2 regions of the Rhodococcus sp. BP-349 genome follow, and region 2 is predicted to be linked to the other one. Evidence: riboswitches for the same ligand, from Rfam matches in the RefSeq annotation. Region 2 holds a riboswitch; the other holds the start of a gene.
The links. A riboswitch is a leader RNA that binds a small molecule or an ion and turns the genes downstream of it on or off. The one in region 2 is predicted to bind cyclic di-AMP.
Positions count from the first base shown of each region.

Region 1: another riboswitch for cyclic di-AMP. It lies ahead of HQ325_RS05910 (transglycosylase family protein); the one in region 2 lies ahead of HQ325_RS18740 (C40 family peptidase).

Region 1 is NZ_JABUDR010000001.1:1,250,185-1,257,311, forward strand. It holds gene HQ325_RS05895 (DNA repair helicase XPB) at 1-521, opposite strand, end outside; gene HQ325_RS05900 (helicase-associated domain-containing protein) at 643-2,928, opposite strand; gene HQ325_RS05905 (hypothetical protein) at 3,001-3,192, shown strand; gene HQ325_RS05910 (transglycosylase family protein) at 3,251-3,838, opposite strand; cyclic di-AMP (ydaO/yuaA leader) riboswitch at 3,847-4,053, opposite strand; gene HQ325_RS05915 (glycosyltransferase 87 family protein) at 4,219-5,505, opposite strand; gene HQ325_RS05920 (YccF domain-containing protein) at 5,595-5,993, opposite strand; gene HQ325_RS05925 (hypothetical protein) at 6,021-6,239, opposite strand; gene HQ325_RS05930 (cold-shock protein) at 6,426-6,845, shown strand; gene HQ325_RS05935 (DUF2771 domain-containing protein) at 6,856-7,127, opposite strand, start outside.
Region 2 is NZ_JABUDR010000003.1:499,096-506,222, reverse strand. It holds gene HQ325_RS18760 (long-chain fatty acid--CoA ligase) at 1-112, shown strand, start outside; gene HQ325_RS18755 (glycosyltransferase family 4 protein) at 100-1,224, opposite strand; gene HQ325_RS18750 (hypothetical protein) at 1,251-2,582, opposite strand; gene HQ325_RS18745 (C40 family peptidase) at 2,552-3,553, opposite strand; gene HQ325_RS18740 (C40 family peptidase) at 3,844-4,413, opposite strand; cyclic di-AMP (ydaO/yuaA leader) riboswitch at 4,430-4,595, opposite strand; gene HQ325_RS18735 (hypothetical protein) at 4,709-4,999, opposite strand; gene HQ325_RS18730 (DEDD exonuclease domain-containing protein) at 5,175-6,917, shown strand; gene HQ325_RS18725 (Lrp/AsnC family transcriptional regulator) at 6,982-7,127, shown strand, end outside.

The sequences.
Region 1 (7,127 bases), on a different contig from region 2:
TCGATCGGGTGCGCCTCGCCGTCCACGTACCCGGCCAGATCCTCGGCCGGCCAGCCGACCTTGAGGAGCATCTGCTTGAGCCGCCCGCGCTCACTGGGATGGACGAGCACGGTGTCGTCGTCGACCTGCGCGCCCAGCATCGGCGCGATCTTCTTGTGTCGCATGATCTCGGTGAGCACAGCGCGGTCGAGGCTCACCAGGGACAGCCCGTGCACCGGGGACTTGACCAGCTGAAGCCGGCCGTAGCGGGCCATGGTGTCGACGATGTCGACGAGCAGAGGCTGCGGAACCGCGTAGCGGGAGAAGGTCACGAGGGCGTCGACCACCTGCTCGGCATCGTGGCCCGCAGCGCGCGCGTTCCACAGCGCGAGGGGCGTGATGCGGTAGGTGTGGACGTGCTCGGGTGCGCGTTCCAGCTCGGCGAACGGAGCGATGGCCGCGCGGGCCTGCCCGGCGAGCTCGTGGTCGACCTCGAGCAGCAGGGTCTTGTCGGACTGGACGATCAACGGTCCGTCGGTCACGGTCTCTCCTTCACGCGCCCCGCATGGACGAACCGGGGCGCAACCAGTCCATTGTGCCTTGCACCGGGGACACGTGCCCTGTGCCGGGGCACCGGCGACCGCCAGGTGGGACCGCGGTCGTTCAGGCGAGCAGGGCCACCGACGTGATGCGGTGCAACGTGAAGTGACGCATGACACCGGCGTCGGGGTCCCACGCGTCGAGCTGGCCGCCGCCGACGGTCACCGGTTCGACGACGCGGTTGCTCGAGACCCCGGCGGCGTCGACGTAGCCGATGCTGATCGGTGACCGGGACAGGGCCGCGCGCTGGAGCAGCGCGATCGTCGCGGCCCCGGACGCGCGGGTGCCGTCGGACCGCACGCGTTCCCGTTCGGTCCGGCGCACGTCTCCGGCTCGGGTGCCGGCCCGCATCTCCGAGACCAGTCGCCCCAGCTGCTCGTCGGTGGGGACGGCGGGCGTGCGGTAGGGCGAGCGACCGCGACGGGGGACGACGCGGGCACCGCGATCGCGGACGTCCACGATGGTGCCGGAGGAGTCCTCGCCCGCGGGAGCGAACCCGGCGGCTCGCAGGCCGGCGAGCACGTCGGCCAGTGGCGCCTGCGAGATCGCGACGGTGGGAGCCAGTGCCCGCAAGGCCAGGGCCTCGGCGGCGGGGGAGGAGAGCACCTCCGCGAGCAGAGCGGGGTCCTCGCAGCGGACGAAGGACGACGCCACCCCGGCGCGCAGGCGTCCGTGGCGTCGGGCGACGTCGTCGATGAGGTAGGTCAGCGACTGGGGGACGGGCGTCCGCGAGTGGGTGGCGAAGAGAGCGTGGAGTTCCGCGGCGGTGGTACCGCCGTCCAGAGCGCGGCGCAGTGTCCGTTCGTCGATGCGGTACATCGTCGCGGCACCCGCCGACTCGACGTCCGCGACCGTCGCCATCCGCTGCGCGAGCTCGGGAGTCAGCGGCCCGGGTGCGACGACCGTCAGGTCCGCCTGGACCAGAACGTGGTCGATGGGCTCGGGCAGGACGCGGTGCATCGCCGCCGCGGCGGAGGAGGGGTCGCCGATCAGAGCGCGTCCGGGCGTGGACAGCGCTCCGCGGCCGACGACCCCGAGAGCGCCGGCCTCGGCCAGATACCGGGAGACCGGGCCGATGCCCAGGCGAGCGGCGAGGCGCGGCCGTCGCCACGTGGCCACCCGCACGACGTCCTCGGTGGCGAGGGCCTTCCCCGAGGCGAGATCGGCGAGAACGCCCAGCACGACTCGTCGGTCGCGCGGCGCGGCGACGGAGCGGGCCTCGTCGGACAGTGCGGCGATGGGCTTGTCGTTGGCGTCGCGCATGCCGATCAGCCAGGGCACCCGCGGAAGGTCGAGCCAGGCACCGGCCAGAGTGGCCCAGCGCTGCGCCGGCGAGGCGGTGACCCAGGCGTCGACCGCGGGGGTGGGTGTCCACATGTCGTCGATGTCGGTGAGCGGCCCTGGATCCGGCAGCCCCACCGCGATGAGCCCGGCGCCCGCCAACACCTCGACCAGCAGTCCGACCCGCGCCTCGTCGAGATCGGCCGTCTTCGCGATGCGCCGGATCTCACGGACGCCGAGTCCGCCCGCCTTGAGTGCCGGTGCCGGTGTGCGGGAGAGCGAGTCGACGATGTCCTCGCAGTGCCGCAGCAGCTCGAGGGCCTCCCCGGCTGCGGCCGCGTCGACGTCCGCGACCCCGACGGCGGTGGTCGCCGCCGCGGGCGGAGCCAGCGACACCGGATCGGTGACGGGCTCGCCGCGCAGCACCTGTGATACCTGGGGCGGCAGTTCGACCGTGTTGTCGTCGAGCCAGGTCAGCAGCCCGGCGGCGAGCAGACGCTGGACGGGTCTGTCGGCGGGTGTACCCGGTGCGGCGTCGCGCGTCCGGCCGATCGAGGACGAGCGCGTCAGCGTCGTCAGCAGCTCACGGCTGCGATCGTCGATCTCCGCGAGCTTCGTCCCGACCACCTCGGCGGTGAGCGAGGCGTCGACGTCGAAGAACCGCCCGACCCGCCACGGCACGGCATCGCGTGCGGCCGCGACCAGGGTCAGTGTCGTCGTTCCGCGCGCCAGCGCCCGCGCCCGCAGGACCGCGAGTGCCGCGTCGACGGACTTCTTCGTCGCCCGGCGGCCGATGACCTCGTCGAGACGCGCGCGGGCGACCGGGGTGGTGTCGGCGCCCTCGTGCGCGAGCAGCTCCACGACCGTCAGACAGGTGGTGTCCAGATCCTCGGCGGCGCGAAGGACCGAGGCCCGCTGTTCGGAACGGCCTGCCAGGACCTCCAGCGTGGGCGGTGGCGGGATCGTCAGGTCGGGGCGGAGCCGCAGCAGTTCGGCCAGTTCGTCGTCGCTGCGCGCGGACAACCACTCGGTGAGTGTGTCCGCCGGCGCGCCCTCGTTGTCGGTCATCGAGGTCAAGCGTAGAGACCGGTCCGGGGACCTGGACTGGCAGAGGCGCTACTCCGGATGGTGGAATGAACCATGGCGAACTCAGAGAAGAAGCGATATGTCGACCCGGGCTGGCCCCACAGCGCAGACGACGACGATCATCCCGTCACCGAACTGACGTCGGCGCGTGCCGGAAACCTGTCCCCGTTCGGCGAGGAGACGGAGTTTCCGTTGCCGGTGGACTCGCTGCCGTACGCGCACCCGCACACGGTCATCAATCGCTGACCTGAGAGACACGAGAAAGGCCCCCACCATCCGGTGGGGGCCTTTCTCGTGGTGCGGGTCAGCGGGGCAGGAGGTCCTGGTTCGCTGCGATGAAGCTCGCCACCTGCGGATCCGCGGTCGCGGCCTGGACGAAGCCCAGGATCGCGGGATCGTTGGTGAAGTTCTCGACGATCTGCGTCAGTCCCTGCACGGCCTGCTCGGTCGACGGGATGCTCGTCAGATCGGGAAGTGCCGGTGCCGACGGAGCCGTGGCCGCCGGGGCGTCGCGCTGCGTCGCGCCGCTGCTCAGTCCGAGCTGCGAGGAGCAGGACGGCCAGGCGCCCCAGCCCTGCGACTCGAGCACGCGCTCGGCGACGACGATCTGCTCTTCACGGCTGGCCTGGTTCGCGGTGGCCGCGAACTCTCCGCCGCCGTGGCCGGTCCAGGTGCTCGGCGAGAACTGCAGGCCGCCCTGGAAACCGTTGCCGGTGTTGATGCCCCAGTTGCCGCCGGCCTCGCACTGCGAGAGACGGTCCCAATCGGAGTCGGGAGCTGCATTGGCCGTGCCGCCGAATGCGAGACCTGCGGTGCCGACCAGTGCGCCGGTGACGGCGACCTTGGCGACGGTCTTGCCCGTGGTGCTCGGCTTGCGATGACGTCCGCTCATAAGGGTAGAAATCCTCTCCACACGCGCCTGCGAGGTCAGCTGTCGGATTCGGGCTGAGAGGTAGCCCGGCCTCGGTGCGCTCCTGGCTGGAGCGGAGAGGCTTCACCCCTAGGTCGACCCCTCGGTGCCCGGTAGGGCGCCGCGAGAGTCGGCCGGATATCTACGAAGGACGTGTGGGTCCCCCGCCCTCGTCCCTGATCATGTCTGTGAGGGATGTCCGGTACCCGCGGGACGAGGTTTGGCGCGGCGGGCCGGACGTCGGCCGAACTTCCGGCCGAGATGGACAGTATTACGAAACGGGTGTCCATGTCACTGTTCGATAACTTCCCCTGGTGCGCGCGTCGCGCCGCGTTGTGAGGTGTGGGAACAGGTCGTCGCAGCTAGGACGGCGAAGACGTGCTGACCACCGTCTCGTCACCCGTTCGTGACCGCTTCGTTATGTGTCCGACGTCACATGTCCGCAGCATCACAGCCACCACGACGAGCACGAGAACGCCCGTCGTCGGGTAGACGGTCTGCAACGCCACGCCTTCGAGTCGGTTGGACGGCGGGAGCATGAAGGTGCCGATGGCGTAGACGTCGCCGGGCGCCACCCAGAACCAGGCGATCTGCGGCAGGCTCGCGACGAGGGGCAGCAGCCAGGCGAGCGGGTTCGAGGCGCGCAGTGCGACGTCCATGCAGACGATCGCCAACGGCAGGAGCCAGACCCAGTGGTGGCCCCAGGAGAACGGGGACACGAGGGGCGCGGTCAGGCCGACGACGATGAGGCCGAGAAGGGGCAGTCCGCGGCGGTGCGCCGCGGCGCCCACCACGAGTCCGGCGACGCAGACCGCCCCGGCGACGACGATCCAGAGCAGCGTCGGGGCCTCGGTCATCCCGAGCCACCGCGGGATCGACGCTCGCAGCGACTGGTTGGCTCCGGACGAGATGTCGCCGATCCGGGACGAGTCGGAGATGGCGCCGAACCAATACGTGACCGCGTCCGAGAAGAGCACGACGAAGCCCAGCAGCACCGTCGCGGCAGCGGTGACGACGCCGACGATCAGTGCCCGCCACTGCCGCGTCAGGGCGAGGTGGACCAGGAACAGTCCGGGGGTCATCTTGATGCCGGTGGCGATGCCGACGCCGATGCCCCGGAGTCGGCTGCCCTCGGGACGTGAGAGGTCCCACAACACCAGCGCCAGCAGCACGAGGTTGATCTGGCCGAGCCAGATGGTCATGCGCACCGGTTCGAGCCAGGTGAAGACGATGGTCAGCGCGGCACTGACGACGCGGAGGCTGCGATCGTCGTGGAAGCCGAGATACATCCAGCAGGATCGGATGATCAGGTAGAGCAACGCGATGTTGCCGAGCCAGAAGACGATGTTGGTCGTCGCGGCGGACATCAGCCCGAGCGGCGCGAACACCAGCGCGGCGAACGGGGGATACGTGAAGGGCAGTTCACCGACCAGATCGTGGGCGTACAACGGGGACGAGTCGAGCACCGTCGCCCCGCCCGCGCGGTAGACGAGTGCGTCGATGCCGAAGCGGAACAAGCCGAACTTGGGGGCATCGAACGGGATGAGCCGATCGTGCGCGACGAGCGCCACGGCGGCACCGATCACGGTGAGCGCGACGAAGATCTTGTGTGATCCGAAGGTGCGGTCTTCGGATTTCTTCAGTAACACGCACAGGATGTTAGACCGATTCGGGGACTCTCACCCCTCGGGCCACGCCGAGAAGGAACCGTTCGTTCTGTTGAGTGCGGATCCCGCGGTCAGTACCGAGTGGCCACGAACGGCGCGTCCGAGTCGACGATGTCCTTGCCCAACGGCATGAGCGAGACCGGAATCAGCTTGAGGTTCGCCAGCGCCAGCGGTATTCCGATGATGGTGATCGCCATGGCGACGGCGGTGACGATGTGTCCGATGGTGAGCCAGATGCCTGCGACGACGATCCAGATCACGTTGCCGATCACCGACGCGACGCCCGCGGTCGGTTTGTCCACCACGGTCCGGCCGAAGGGCCACAGGGCGTACACCCCGATGCGGAAGGCCGCGATGCCGAACGGGATGGTGACGACGAGGATGCAGCACAGGATGCCGGCCACGAAATAGCCGAGGGCCAGCCACAGACCGCCGAAGATCAACCAGATGACGTTGAGCAGCAGGCGCATGCGATCAGTATGCCCGGTTCCGCCGTGTCAGCGCCGTGCTCGGCGCCCCGAACGCAGAGCGTGGACGAGGCCGAGCAGGAACCCGAGCGGGCACAGCATCGCGGAGAGGTAGATCCACAGCCCGGGCGGATCGTCCCAGACGAGCAACGTCACGAACATGACGACGATCGCCAGCAGTCCCAGCCCGAAGCAGACGAGGGCGGCGACCAGGAGCGCCGGGGTTCCGGTACGGGATGAGTCGGTCACGAGAGAGCACCCTAGCCCGGTGTCGGGGCGGGCATCTGTCCGGCGCGGTCGATATCGAGGTGCTCGTGACTCCCGCAGCGGAGTACCATCGACTCATCGCGTCCCGAGCGACCAGGCCCGTCATGGGCGGTGGCCACGGGCGCGATTATTCATGTGACGCGATCAACGAACGAATGGGTGAGATCGGTGCCGACCGGCAAGGTGAAGTGGTACGACGTCGACAAGGGTTTCGGCTTCCTCTCGCAGGACGAGGGTGAGGACGTGTACGTCCGGTCGTCCGCGCTCCCGCAGGGAGTCGAGGGTCTGAAGGCCGGCCAGCGCGTCGAGTTCGGCATGGCCGCCGGACGCCGCGGACCCCAGGCCCTGTCGCTGACAGTTCTCGACCCTGCTCCCTCGCTGCGTCAGTCGGGTGCCGCCGCGCGCCGCGACCAGCCGACCACGCGCAAGCACACGCCCGACGAGCTGCACGGCATGGTCGAGGACATGATCACGCTTCTCGAGGCGACCGTGCAGCCCGAGCTGCGCAAGGGCAAGTACCCCGACCGCAAGACCGCCCAGAAGATCTCCGAGGTGGTTCGGGCCGTCGCCCGCGAACTGGACAGCTGACCCGACCCGGCTATTCGGCGTCGTCCGCGTCCGTGGTGGCGATCGACCAGATGGCGTGGCTGACGATCTCCTCCTGGTCGGTGTCGACGTCGATCACACCGGACGGCAGGCGCACCTCGACGCCGATGAGCACGAGTCCGTCCTCGTTCACCGGCGGCACGGTGAGCGTGTTCCGCGTCCCGGGGGCGAAGTACTCGTCTGCTTCCACCACGTCGCCGGAGTCCGGGTCTCCGTAGACGCTGGCGAAGCCCCACGGGTTCTCCGAGATGGCGCCCGGCAGGG
Region 2 (7,127 bases):
GCCGGCCGACTTCACCGAGGAGGGCGGCGAGTTGACCCCGACGATGAAGCTCAAGCGCGCCGTGGTCCAGAAGTCCTACGCGAGCGACATCGAGGCCATCTACAGCAAGTGAGCCAGTCGGGCGGCGAGGTCGTCCCATCGCCACTCGGTGGAGACGAACTCGCGTCCCGCGGCCCCCATCGCTGCGGCGCGGTCACGATCGGACAGCACGTCCACGACGGCGCGCCGGACGTCGTCGACCGAGGTGCCGTCGACGGTGGTGCCCGTGACGCCCTCGACGACGGTCTCCGGCGCTCCACCCGACCGACCCGCGACCACCGGCACGCCCGACGCGGACGCCTCGAGGAACACGATGCCGAGGCCTTCGACGTCCAGACCGGCACCGCGGGTGCGACACGGCATGGCGAACACGTCGGCGAGAGTGTGGTGTGCCGCCAGTTCCTCGGCCGGCACCGACCCCGTGAACACGACGTGATCCGCCACCCCGCACGATTGCGCCAGAGCTCGCAGGGTGTCGCCGTACGGACCGCCGCCGACGACGACCAACACGGCCCCGTCGATCTCCGCGCGAATTCCCGGTAGCGCGCGGATCAGCATGTCCTGCCCCTTGCGCGGGACCAACCGCGACAGGCACAGGACGGTCGGCCGATCCCCCAGGCCGTAGCGCGCGCGCAGCGTCTCCCGTGCCGACGCGTCGGGCGCGAACACCGTCGAGTCGACTCCCGGCGGCACGTGTTCGAGGGCCGCGTCCGCCCCGAAGGCCGCGGCGAACCGGCCGCGCGTGTAGCGGCTGACGAACGTGACGACGTCCGTCGTCGAGCCGATACGCCCGAGCACCTGCCGCGCTGCGGGGAGCATCGACCAGCCCACCTCGTGACCGTGGGTGGAGGCCACGACGCGCTCGGCTCCGGCACGGCGCAGGTGCGGCCCGAGTACGGCGAGCGGAGCAGCGGCCCCGAACCACACCGTGTCGCACTGTCGGTCGGACACCAGCCCGGCCGCCCGCCGGGCGACGGCGGGTGTCGGAAGCATCAACGTCGTGGGGTGCCGCACCACCTCGAAGGGTTGCTCCGCGTCGAAGCGCACGTGGGAGTCGCCACGCCACCGCGGTGCGTAGACCACCAGCTCGTCCGCGGGCAACAGCTGGGCGAAGGTGTGCAGATACGACTGGATGCCGCCGCGCCGCGGAGGAAAGTCATTGGTCACCAGCAGCGTTCGACGCATGGGACCACCGTAGACGGATGTCGCGATCAGCTCTGCCCGGCGGCCTGTTCGGCCACCCACTGCCCCCACTGCGCGAGAAAGTCGACGGTGCCGAAGCCCAGCGTGGCCGAGAAGACCGAGTCGGTCACGGTGGGATCGGTCGGTCCGGCCGCGAAACGGTCGTACAGCTGCCGGAGCACCGGCTCCCCGAACCGGTCGGCGACGAACGAGGCCACCGACCAGGCGGACTCGTAGGCGATCGATCCGCGACTGCCACCCGCGGCGAAATCCGAGTCCTCCGGGAGGACCCTGGGCGGTCCCGCCGCGCGGACCACGGCCGCGAGGGTGGGTGCGATCTCCTCGAAGGACAGCCCCGAGCCTCGATAGCCCGAGTAGTCGGCGAAACCCTCGAGCATCCACAGGGGCGCGTCCTCCCCGGTGACCGCGCGCATGGCCACGTGGGTCAGCTCGTGGCGCAACACGGTGCGGCGGGTCGAGTCGGTGAGCCTGTCCGGCGCAGTCGGACCGAAGACGATGCGCTGGCCGGTGACCAGGCCCCCGCGGACGGGATCCGCGATCGTCGAGGCGGCGACGTCGGTGGACGTGAAACCGTCTGCTGCACTGATGAACTCGGCATCGGAACCGGTGACCGTCAGCACGGCGCGGCGCGACCATCCGAGCCCGGCGAACTCGGTCACGGCCGCCACCGCGGAGGGCAGCTCCGCGGCGAGGTCGTCGATGAACGCGCGCTGCGCCTCGTGCCCCACGACGAGCGACGTGGTCGACCCGGTGGCGACTCGCTCCGTGACCACCGGCCCGAAGTCCCACGGGCCACGCCACGTGGTGCGCCCGTACTGCGGCAGGTCTGCATCGGACACCAGACGCCACGTGTCGCCGCGACGAGCGACGACGAGTGCGATGTCGCGACTCGTGGAACCGATGTCGGCGTCGGCCCAGGCGTAGCGGAGCGCGACGTTCGGCGCCCACACCTCGGTGGCCGCGAGTGCGTCCGCCCGGTCGACCGGCACCGGCGTCTCCGGACCCGGAGTGATCTCGTACCCGAAGTCGGACAGCGGCAGACCGCGCAGCGCCTGCGCGCGGGCGATCTCTCGATCGGCGAATCCCGGGTCCGCGCCGGAGTCGATCACCTCGCGCAGCGCGGCCTCGTCGTCGGAGCGGAGTGCGGCCGTCCAGGAGTCGAGCAGGGCCGTGACACCGACGGTGCGCGCGTCCAGGGCAACTCCACTGTCAGGCGGGGTCGTCGTGGGCGTCTCCGCGACAGGTGCCGACGGCGAACACGCCACCAGCAGGGAGAGAACCAGGCCCAGCGCCGCCAGGGCGCGGACCGTCAGTAGCGGCGAGCGCCGTAGAAGGGCCACGATGCCATCGACTCGACACGGACGGGGACACCGAAGGTCGATGCATGGACCACGTTGCCGTTGCCGGCGTACAGACCGACGTGCGATGCGTCGGGATAGAACAGCACCACGTCGCCGGGCTGGAGGTTCGCCTTGTCGACGGGGGTGCCGCCGGCGGCCTGCGCCTGGCTCGACCGCGGGAGAGTCTTGCCGATCTGCTTGTAGGCCCACACCACGAGCCCCGAGCAGTCGTACCCGTCCGGGCCGGTCGCACCCCACACGTACGGCTTGCCGATCTGCGTGAACGCGGCCGACAGCGCTCCGGCCTGAGATCCCGGCGGGAGGGCGCCGAGAATGGCGGCGGGGTCGAATCCCGGCGGGAACGCGGCGCCGGCCAGTCCCTGCTTCTCCGTGTCGGACAGCGAACCGAACGCGGCCACGACATCGGCGATCTCGCTCTGCAGGCGGCTCTGCTTGCCCTGCAGGTCGTCGCTGACCGCCTTGGCCTGCTCGGTGGCCACGCGGGCCGCGTCGGCGGACTGCTGTGACGCCGCCTCGGCTGCCGCTGCCGCGTCGCTGGCCTCGCGGAAGGTGCCGACGGTGGCGGCCGCGTCCGTGGAGATGATGTCCAGAGCGGACATCTGATCGAGCAACTGCTGCGGGGAATCACTCACCATGACCGCGAAGAGTCGGTTCGTCCGGGCGCCCTGATAGTTGGCTCGGGCGATCTTGTCGACGGCGGGCCGCACCGTGTCGATCTGCGCGGAGGCCGCGTCGAGGGCGGCGCGGTCGGCGTCGTGGCGTGCATCCGCCTCCTGCTGGGCGGCGAGCTTCGCGTCGAGCTCGATCTGGGCGTTGTGCATCGCCTCGGTGGTCTGCTCGGACTCGCGGGAGAGGTCGGTGAGCTTCGTGACCGCGTCGGAGGCGGATGTGCCGGGAATTGGGTCGGCGCCGGCGGGACCGGCGGGGAGCACGGCGATCGCCGCTGTCATCGCACTCGCGATCACCAGTCCACGCAATCTCGTACGAGACGTGGGACGAACGCGGGGGTGGACCGATGACGGCACGATGAACGGTTCTCCGATCTGGACGAGTCCGGGTCGCTCGGCAGCGGGGATGATGGCCGAGGACGTCACGGAAAGATTACGACGCGAACGATGATTCTGTCCACGAAGCCCGAGAACCCGTCGAGAACGGCGGATTCACCGACTGACGCCGCACGAAACCGACCGTGCGATCGGTTGCGTGCGGCGTCAGGGTGTCGAGCGTGGGTGTCGCTGCGTCAGGCGTAGCGACGCGCGCCGTCGAAGGGCATCGACGACAACGGAGCGATCTTGACGGGCTGGCTCTCCGTGGACGCGTGGACGACGTTGCCGTTGCCCACGTACATGCCGGAGTGCGAGCCGCCGTAGAAGGACACGACGTCGCCGGGCTTCAGATCCGCCTGCGAGACGGCCACGCCGGCAGCGGCCTGGTCGTAACTCGTGCGGGGAAGCTCGATACCGGCCTGCTGGTAGGCCCACTTCATCAGACCGGAGCAGTCGAACGCGCTGGGGCCTGCGGCTCCGTAGACGTACGGTGCGCCGACCTTGCTCTCGGCTGCCTGCACGGCGACCTGCGCTGCGCTGGACTGCGGTGCGGCCGGGCCGGGAAGCGCGGGGACCTGCGGCATGGGGGGAAGCTGGCTGAGGATCTGGTCCGGGACCTCGAAGGTGCCGATACCGGGGATCTCCACCGGCGCCGCGAAGGCGGGAGCGGCGGGGATGGCGACAGCGCCTGCGGTGAGCGCGCCGGCGACGAGAACGTTGCGGACTGGCCGCGAGGCACTGCTGGGTTTGCGGTGTTTCGCCACGAAAAGATGTGCTCCGTTTCTTCCTGATATCCGCCGACCGAGTTAGCTGACGGGTTCGGGCTGGGAAGATCAGCCCTACCCGACGAGCCGCTGGTGCGACTGCGACGGGATTCACCCCGGTGTAACGGTGGGTTCCCGGTACGACCACCCGGAAGAGGTGGCCGATTAGGCGGTGACCTTGCAGCGCAGTCCCTGGTGGCTCTGCTCGACTCCGCAATGTCTCGGAAAGATTACGAAACGGCATCCAAGATGTCGAGCCAAGCCGACTCGTGTCGCGAAACGATCACGGTCCGACTCACCCCGCGGCGTGCTCGGGCCCCGCGGCGGGTCGGTCGTGGCCGGCCTCCTGCGATGACGGGACTCCCCTGCCGACCAACCGCAACCGTGGCACCAATCCGCTCTCCGCCAGAACGGCCATCGCCTCCTGTTCGTCCTGCTCGAGACGCATTCTTCGCGTGGCGAAGGGAGTGTCTCGCGGGCCGCCGGCCGACGCGGCGGGCATGCCCGGCACCCCCAGCAACACCGAGACGACACAGTCCGAACACGCGTCTCCACGCACGGTGCACTCGCCGCAATCGACAATCATGTGATCTCCGTCTCATTATGGTTCACGGTCTCTCGCCGTGATGTTCAGCCCGGATCACACCCGATCCGACGCTCGATCACGCCTCGGAAACGGACGCTAACGACGTGCACCGACACGGCGCGCTCGTCGTGGACGGCGCGGGTTCCTGTCGGTGGGACCACCTACGGTGACGCACGTGACTGATGGGGCGACTGTGGTGTCGGGGCATGCACGCGGTGTGCAGCTCGCATTCGACGAACTGGACCAGTCGTTGCGGGACACGACCTTCGTGGTGGTGGACCTCGAGACCACCGGAGGCCGACCGGGCGAGGACGCGATCACCGAGATCGGTGCCGTCAAGGTTCGCGGCGGGAGGGTGATCGGTGAGATGGCGACACTCGTGGACCCGGGCCGGTCCATTCCTCCTGCCATCGTCCATTTGACGGGCATCACCAGCGCGATGCTTCTCGACGCCCCTCGCATCGAGCGGGTCCTGCCCACCTTCGTCGAGTTCGCCCGCGGCAGCGTGCTGGTGGCACACAACGCCCGCTTCGACACCGCGTTCCTCCGCGCAGCGGCGACGCGGATGGATCTGGCCTGGCCGTCGTTCCGAGTGCTGTGCACCGTCACGCTCGCCCGTCGGGTGCTCACCCGGGACGAGGCGCCCTCGGTCAAGCTGTCCTCGCTCGCCACCCTCTTCCAGGTGTCCACCAGGCCCACCCACCGGGCTCTCGACGACGCACGGGCCACGGTCGACGTGCTGCACGGGCTGATCGAACGGGTGGGCAACCAGGGCGTCCACAGCTATGCGGAACTGGTCGACTACCTGCCGACGGTGTCCTCGGCGCACCGCGCCAAACGCACGCTCGCGACGGGCCTTCCGCACGCCCCCGGTGTCTATCTCTTCCGCGGACCGTCCGACGAGGTGCTCTACGTCGGCACCTCACGGAACCTCCACCGCCGTGTACGGAACTACTTCACGGGATCCGAGACCCGCGGACGAATGAAGGAGATGGTCGCCCTCGCCACTCGGGTCGACCACGTCGAGTGCAGCCATGCCATCGAGGCGGGCGTGCGCGAACTGAGGCTCATCAGTGCGCACACGCCCCCGTACAACCGTCGATCGAAGTACCCCCGCAAGGGCTGGTGGCTGACCCTGACGAGCGAGGCGTTCCCACGCATCTCCATCGTCCGGACACCGGCGCCCGGTGCGCTCGGACCGTTCTCCGTTCGCGGGGCGGCCGCCGAGGCCGCCGCTCTCGTCGCCGAGCACACCCGGCTGCGCTCCTGCACCCACCGCATCGCCGCCTCGGGGGTGCACGACTGCTCCGCCGAGGCCGTCGGTGGATGCACCGCGGCCGCGGCAGGCCCCCTGACTCCCGACGAGTACGCCGGCGCGCCCGGCGCCTTCCGCGCTCTCACCGAGGGAGCCGACGCCGCGGTGCTCGATGCAATCGCCGCGCGGATCGACGCGCTGTCCGAGGATCTGCTCTTCGAGTCCGCGGCTCGCCTGCGCGACCGAGCCGCCACACTGCTGACGGCCCTGCGGTCGGTACAGCGACTGCAGGCGCTCGCGGCCATCGAGCAGCTGATCGCCGCACGCCGCGCCGACGACGGTGGGTGGGAGTTCGTCGTCGTCCGCCACGGACGCCTCGCCAGCGCCGGTCGTTCACGCCGCGGCGTCGCACCCATGCCCGTCGTGGAGGCACTCGTCGCCGGCGCCGAGACCGTCGTGCCGGACACCACTCCCCTGCGCGGCGCCACGCCGGAGGAGGTCGCGCTCATCGCGCGGTGGCTCGAGTCGGGTGGCGTCCGCATCGTCGACACCACGGACGGGTGGTGCGAACCGGCGCACGGCGCGGGGCGATGGGCTCAGTGGTGCGCCGCCGTGCGCGACGTCGGACGCCGCGAGAAGGAACGCACGATGGCCTGGGGATGACGGCACGGCCGAGAACTAGGCTGGCCCGCAGTTCGCCCTCTCACGACAGTTCGGAAGGTTCACCATGATCACCGCCATCGTTCTGATCCACGCCGAGGTGCACTCCATTCCGGAGACCGCGCGTGCCGTCGCCGACGTACCGGGTGTGTCCGAGGTGTACTCGTGCGCCGGCGACGTCGACCTGATCGCCGTGGTCAAGGTGCGCACGCA